One region of the Nonomuraea sp. NPDC003727 genome, then DNA from elsewhere that is predicted to be linked to it. Evidence: riboswitches for the same ligand, from Rfam matches in the RefSeq annotation. Region 1 holds a riboswitch; the other holds the start of a gene.
The links. A riboswitch is a leader RNA that binds a small molecule or an ion and turns the genes downstream of it on or off. The one in region 1 is predicted to bind glycine.
Positions count from the first base shown of each region.

Region 2: another riboswitch for glycine. It lies ahead of gcvP (aminomethyl-transferring glycine dehydrogenase); the one in region 1 lies ahead of gcvT (glycine cleavage system aminomethyltransferase GcvT).

Region 1 is NZ_JBSFNE010000013.1:291-3,679, forward strand. It holds partial or broken gene ACWDLG_RS30445 (serine dehydratase beta chain) at 1-218, opposite strand, end outside; gene gcvH (glycine cleavage system protein GcvH) at 279-668, opposite strand; gene gcvT (glycine cleavage system aminomethyltransferase GcvT) at 665-1,750, opposite strand; glycine riboswitch at 1,784-1,879, opposite strand; glycine riboswitch at 1,880-1,977, opposite strand; tRNA gene ACWDLG_RS30460 (tRNA-Leu) at 2,027-2,110, opposite strand; gene bcp (thioredoxin-dependent thiol peroxidase) at 2,190-2,663, opposite strand; gene ACWDLG_RS30470 (DUF3618 domain-containing protein) at 2,760-3,086, shown strand; gene ACWDLG_RS30475 (amino acid deaminase/aldolase) at 3,210-3,389, opposite strand, start outside.
Region 2 is NZ_JBSFNE010000011.1:69,795-73,183, forward strand. It holds gene gcvP (aminomethyl-transferring glycine dehydrogenase) at 1-1,753, opposite strand, end outside; glycine riboswitch at 1,901-1,992, opposite strand; gene ACWDLG_RS27435 (MerR family transcriptional regulator) at 2,027-2,647, opposite strand; gene ACWDLG_RS27440 (bifunctional nuclease family protein) at 2,841-3,311, opposite strand.

The DNA of each region.
Region 1 (3,389 bases):
CCCGACAGCCCCAGCAGCACCGCCTTGTCGCTGCCGTGCCCCTTACCGGTCAGCCCGAGCGAGCCGTACAGCACCACCCGCACCCGCTCCACCCGCTCCAGCAGCCCGTCGGCGCGCAGCCCCCGGGCGAAGCGGTGCGCGGCCGCCATCGGCCCGCCGGTGTGCGAGCTCGACGGCCCGATACCGATCTTGAAGAGGTCGAAGACGCTGATCGCCATTGATGCATCCCAACTCTCGGGGGGTGAATGCCGGGGCCCGGACGGACCCCGGCGGGTGTGTCAGTTGTCGCCTGACGTGAGCGCGGTGTACTCCTCCGCGCTCAGCAGGTCCTCGGGGTCGCCGGACACGCGCACCCTGAACATCCAGCCCTCGCCGTACGGCTCGCTGTTGACCAGGTCGGGCTTGTCCACGACGGCCTGGTTGACCTCGACGACCTCGCCGGAGACAGGGGCGTAGATCTCGCTCACGGACTTGGTCGACTCGACCTCGCCGATCGAGTCACCGGCCTCGAACGTCGCACCGACCTCGGGCAGCTGCACATAGACCACGTCGCCCAGCGCCTCGGCGGCATAGGCCGTGATGCCCACCGTCAGGGTCAGGCCGTCGTCGAGTCCGGCGACCCACTCGTGCTCCTTGGTGTAGCTCAGATCGTCGGGAATGCTGCTCACTTGTTCCTCCTGTAGAAAGGCAGCTCAACCAGGTCCACGCCCTCTTGGCTGCCCCGGATGTCAACGGCCAGACCTTCTTCTATCCCAGTGTCCACGTACGCCATCGCGATGGGCTTGCCGAGGGTCTGCGACGGCGCGCCGCTGGTCACCTCGCCCACGACGGCCCCGTCACTGGTGACAGGGAACCCATGGCGAGGGACCCTGCGACCCGTCGCGACCAGGCCGACGAGGCGGCGGCGCGGCGGGACGTCCTTGACCTGTTCGAGCGCGGCCCTGCCGACGAAGTCGCCGGGCTTGTCGAACTTCACCACGCGGCCGAGGCCGGCGTCGAAGGGCGTGAGCGAGACGCCGAGCTCGTTGCCGTACAGCGGCATGCCGGCCTCGAGGCGGAGCGTGTCACGGCTGGACAGGCCGGCGGGCATGATCTCGTACGGCTCGCCCGCCTTGGCCAGCGCGTGCCACAGCGCGACGGCGTCGGCGTTGGCGACGAAGAGTTCGAAGCCGTCCTCGCCGGTGTAGCCGGTGCGGGCGATGAGCGCCTCGGCGCCGGCGACCGTGCCGGGCAGGCCGGCGTAGTACTTCAGGCCCGCGAGGTCGGCGTCGGTGAGCGTGGCGAGGATCTCCTGGGCGCGCGGGCCCTGGATCGCGATGAGCGCGTACTGGTCGGAGCGGTCGTCGACGACCGCGTCGAAGCCCTCGGCGCGCTCGGTGAGGCGCTCGGCGACCATGGGGTAGTTGGAGGCGTTGGCGACGACCATGTACTCGTCGTCGGCCAGGCGGTAGACGATGAGGTCGTCGAGGACCCCGCCCTGCTCGTTGACGATCATCGTGTAGCGGGCGCGGCCGGGCGCGAGCACGGACAGGTGGCCGACCAGCGCGTAGTCGAGCGCCTCGCCGGCCTGCGGGCCGGTCACGAAGATCTCCCCCATGTGGGACAGGTCGAACAGCCCGGCCCGCTCGCGTACGGCCTTGTGCTCGGCGGACTCGCTCCCGTAGCGCAGCGGCATCAACCAGCCGGCGAAGTCGGTCAGCGTCGCGCCGAGGCTCTCGTGTACGTCTCGTAGCGGTGTCGGTCGGGACATTGTTCGCACCTCAGGATGGGTTGGATGCCAGGATCCTCCCCCTCTGTCATCGGTGCCTGAGAGCTTCACCCGGTTTTGCCGGACTTTCACCTTCGGCGAGGCCCCGCAGGCCTGCTTTCCAGAGGTCACCTTGCCCGCGCGGTCCTTTGCCTTGAGAGGTTCGCGGGGAGTGCTTGCTCCTTCAGGGGTCCTGGCCGGGTGCCAGGACGCTCTCCCGCGTGGGTTCATCGGTGTCCGTAGGCAAGACTAGTACGGATCCGGCCATCAAGGGAAAGGTGCGGGCGGGGGGACTCGAACCCCCACAGTGTCACCACCAACAGGACCTAAACCTGCCGCGTATGCCGATTTCGCCACGCCCGCGCAACCGCCATCAGCTTAGCGCCCGGGCCGGGGCCGAGATACTCGTTTGCGATCAAGCCCGCGGACTTGATCGCAAACCTCAGACCAGGCCGAGCTTCTTCTTCAGGCCGGCCACGTGGCCCGTCGCCTTCACGTTGTAGAGCGCCTGCTCGATCTTCCCGTCGGGGCCGATGACGAAGGTCGAGCGGATCACGCCGACGACCTCCTTGCCGTACAGCTTCTTGGCGCCGTACGCGCCGTAGGCCTTGTGGATCTCCAGGTCGACGTCGGACAGCAGCGGGAAGGTCAGCGCGTCGCGCTCGACGAACTTCACCAGCTTGTCGGTCTTGTCCTTGGAGACGCCGAGAACGACGAAACCCTCGTCGGTCAGCTGACCGAGGTTGTCGCGGAAGTCGCACGCCTGCTTGGTGCATCCGGGCGTCATGGCGGCGGGGTAGAAGTACAGGATGACGCGCTTGCCGCGGTAGGCGTCGAGGGAGACGGCGCCGCCGTCGGCCGCGGGGAGCGTGAAGTCCGGAGCGGCGTCTCCTGGCTGGAGCTTGGTTTCGGTCACGGGCTCAACCTAACCCCAATCGAAGGGACACGTTTCGCCCGCCGTGCGGTACGGCGGCGCGACCTGACAGACTGATCACCCTGAGAAAGGAGAGCCATGGCCGAGACCGACCCTGAAGAGCTGGAGCGCAGGATCACCCGGACGCGCGCCGAGCTCGCGCGGACCGTTGACGCCATCGCCGACCGGGTGAGCCCCAAGCGGGTGGCCCAGCGCAGCATGGACGAGGTCAAGTCGAGGGCCGAGCACTTCGTGGCGTCGGTCGGCGATCTCGTGGGGGTGACGCCGCGGCCGGTGCGCTACGACGACGACGCCGGGGACCTGTGGGAGGACGAGCGGCCTGTCGGCTCGGCGCTGATCGCCGTGGGCGCGGTGCTGGTCGTGGGCGCGGCGATCGTCCTGTGGCGCCGGCGCCGCAGGCGCTGACGGGCAGGCGTCACCGGCCCGCCGGGCGCCCCGCGAGGGGCCGAAGGACGGGCGCCACGCACCCTCGCGGACGCCGAGCCTCGCGGGCGCCGAGCCGGAGGGTGCGGGTCAGAGGGTGGCGGGTCAGAGGAAGGTCCTGCCCTCACCCCGGTAGGTCGGGACCTCCTCGACGACCTTGTCGCCCTCGACCAGCAGCAGGCTCGCGAACCGCTCGCACAGCTCGCCCGACTTGGCGTGGCGGAACCACACCCTGTCGCCGACGCGCAGGTCCTCGGCGGGCTGGCCGAGCAGCGGGGTCTGCAC
Region 2 (3,389 bases), on a different contig from region 1:
CGCGGTGCGCGTCGCCGTTGGCGCGGTGGTAGGCGCGGATGGCCAGCAGCCCGGCGAACTCGCCCTGCGAGCCGGCGTTCGGCTGGATGGAGACGGCGTCGTAGCCGGTCACCTCGGCCAGCCAGGCCTCCAGCGTCTCGACCAGCTCGACGTAGCCGCCGGCCTGGGAGAGCGGCGCGTAGGGGTGGATGCCCGCGAACTCGGGCCAGGTGATCGGCTCCATCTCGGTGGTGGCGTTGAGCTTCATCGTGCAGGAGCCGAGCGGGATCATCGACCGGTCGAGGGCGATGTCCTTGTCCTGGAGCCGGCGCAGGTAGCGCAGCATCGAGGTCTCGGAGTGGTGGCTGTGGAAGACCGGGTGGGTGAGGTAGTCGCTCTCCCTGGCCAGGCCCTCGGGCAGGGCGTCCTCGGCGGCCAGGTCGGTCAGCGAGACGCTCACGCCGAAGGCGGCGGCGACCTGCTCCAGGTGGGCCAGGGTGGTCTTCTCGTCGCAGGCGACCGAGACGTGGTCGGCGTCGGCCTGCCAGAGGTTGACGCCGCGCTCGGCGGCCGCGGCGACCACCTGGGCCGCCTTGCCGGGCACGCGGGCAAGCACGGTGTCGAAGAAACCGTCGTGGACGATCTCGACACGCCCGGCGCGCAGGGCCGCGGCGAGCGTGACGGCCATGCGGTGGGTGCGCTGGGCGATGCGGCGCAGCCCCTCGGGGCCGTGGTAGACGGCGTACATGCCGGCGATGACGGCCAGCAGCACCTGGGCGGTGCAGATGTTGCTGGTGGCCTTCTCGCGGCGGATGTGCTGCTCGCGGGTCTGCAGGGCCAGGCGGTAGGCGGGGTCGCCGTCGGCGTCCACCGACACGCCGACGAGCCGGCCCGGCATCTGGCGCTGCAGGCCCTCGCGGACCGACATGTAGGCGGCGTGCGGGCCGCCGAAGCCGAACGGCACGCCGAAGCGCTGCGAGGAGCCGATGGCGATGTCGGCGCCGAGCTCGCCGGGGGCCGCGACCAGCGTCAGCGACAGCAGGTCGGCCGCGGCCACGACCAGCGCGCCGCCCGCGTGGGCGGTCTCGGCCAGGGCGCGGAAGTCGCGCAGGCGGCCGGAGGCGCCCGGGTACTGCACGAGCACGCCGAAGCACTCGGGCAGCTCACCGTCGAGGGAGTCGACGACCAGCTCGATGCCCAGCGGCTCGGCCCGGGTGGCCAGTACGGCCTTGGTCTGGGGCAGCGCGTCGGCGTCGACGACGAAGACGTTGCTCTTGGACCTGCCCGCGCGGCGCGCCAGCGTCATCGCCTCGGCGGCGGCGGTGGCCTCGTCCAGCAGGGAGGCACCGGCCACGTCGAGACCGGTCAGGTCGGAGACGACGGTCTGGAAGTTGAGCAGCGCCTCCAGGCGGCCCTGGGAGATCTCCGGCTGGTAGGGCGTGTAGGCGGTGTACCAGCCCGGGTTCTCCAGCAGGTTGCGCCTGATCACCGCGGGGGTGACGGTGTCGTAGTAGCCCAGGCCGATCATGGAGGTGAGCACCTGGTTGCGGCCGGCCAGCGCCCGCAGTTCGGCGATCACTTCGCTCTCGCCCGCCGCGACGGGCAGCTTCAGCTGGTCCTTGGCCCTGATGGCCTCGGGTACGGCCACCGCTACCAGGTCGGCGACCGACTCGAAGCCGACCGCCTCCAGCATCTTGGCCTGCTCGCCGTCCGAGGGACCGATGTGGCGGGTCGCGAACGGCGGTGCAGCGAGGTCGCTGAGGGGCTCGGTCATGGAAACTGCCTCCCAAGGCTGGTGGAGAGCACGGGCGTCTGCCGGGTCTCCCCCTCTGTCATCAACCTGAGAGGTTCGCCCGCGGGGTCGCGGGCTTGCACCGTCGGTGAGACGCGCCTGGCGGGCGTGCCTGCTTTCCAGAGTGGCCTCGTCCGAGCGGTACTGGGTGCCTGAGAGATTCCGGGGAGGGTTGCTCCTTCGGCGCCCCGGTGGCCCGGGGACTCTCCCGCTCGGGGTCGTCGGCTCCAGCCCTAGGCTACCAGTGTCCGGGAATCAGCCCATTCGCCGGGCTCTGCGGCGCTGGGCGAGTTCGTCAGTGGGATGGTCGGCCGGGACGGTGTCCTCGACCGCCGCTCGTTCCCCCGGCAGCTCCGCGAGCGATCCCTCGACTTCGCGCCAGACCCTGCCCAGCGCGATACCGAACACTCCCTGACCGCCTTGCAGCAGGTCGATGACCTCGTCGGCCGAGGTGCACTCGTAGACGCTGACGCCGTCGCTCATGAGCGTGATCCTGCTCAGGTCGCCGACGCCCCGATCTCTCAGGTGCTGTACGGCGGTGCGGATCTGCTGGAGCGACACGCCGGTGTCGAGCAGCCGCTTGACGACCTTGAGCACCAGGATGTCGCGGAAGCTGTAGAGCCGCTGCGAGCCGGATCCGTGCGCGGCTCTTATCGTCGGCTCGACCAGGCCCGTGCGCGCCCAGTAGTCCAGTTGCCTGTAGGTGATGCCGGCCGCCGCGCAGGCCGTGGGGCCGCGATAGCCGATGTCGGCAGGCAGCGTCGTGGGCTGCTCGTCGAAGAGCAGGCCCTGCTCACCGGCACGCTGGCGCGCGGTTTCGCGCCGCACCGGATCTTCCTGGCCGGCCGTCTTTCCCTCGCCGCTGCTGACCGCCACGCGGACCTCCGGCTTTCTCTCATCCCGTGGTCTGATCTGGGGGTTCGTAAATGACAACCACAGGTTTCACTTGCACCGTAGGACCGTGACCATCCGCAGTCAACGATCCGGCTCGGCGCGTCGCGAAGCGTAAATGCAGTGAAATGCGTACCCCAGGTGGCGACCAAGGGTACGAGCCTTCACGAAGGGAGTCCTACCCCGCGCGTCCGAAGTCCTCGGGCGTGATGGTGTCAAGGAACTCCCTGAACTTCTCCACCTCATCCTCCTGGTCATCGGGGATGATCACTCCGGCCTCCTGCACGACCTCCTCGCTGGCGAAGATCCGCGCACCGGTGCGCAGCGCGAGGGCGATGGAGTCGGAGGGGCGCGCGCTGACCTCCACGCCGTTGGAGAAGACCAGATCGGCGAAGAAGATCCCGTCACGCAGAGCGACGATGTTGACCGCACGCAGGCCGACGCCCAACGCGCTCAGCACGTCCCTGAACAGGTCGTGGGTCAAGGGCCTGGGCGGCGGTTCCTCCGCCTGGGCGAGCGCGATGGCCGTGGCTTCGGTCATTCCTATCCAGATCGGGAGAAACCTCTCACCCTGCGCCTCCTTGAGCAGAACGATCGGCTGATTTGTGGGCATTTCAACGCGAACGCCCACTACCTCCATCTGCAACACGGGCTGCTCCGAATTCACGATCCATGGGCCGCATCTACCGCACTTCAACGTAACACCCACTGGGTAGGTAATATCCCC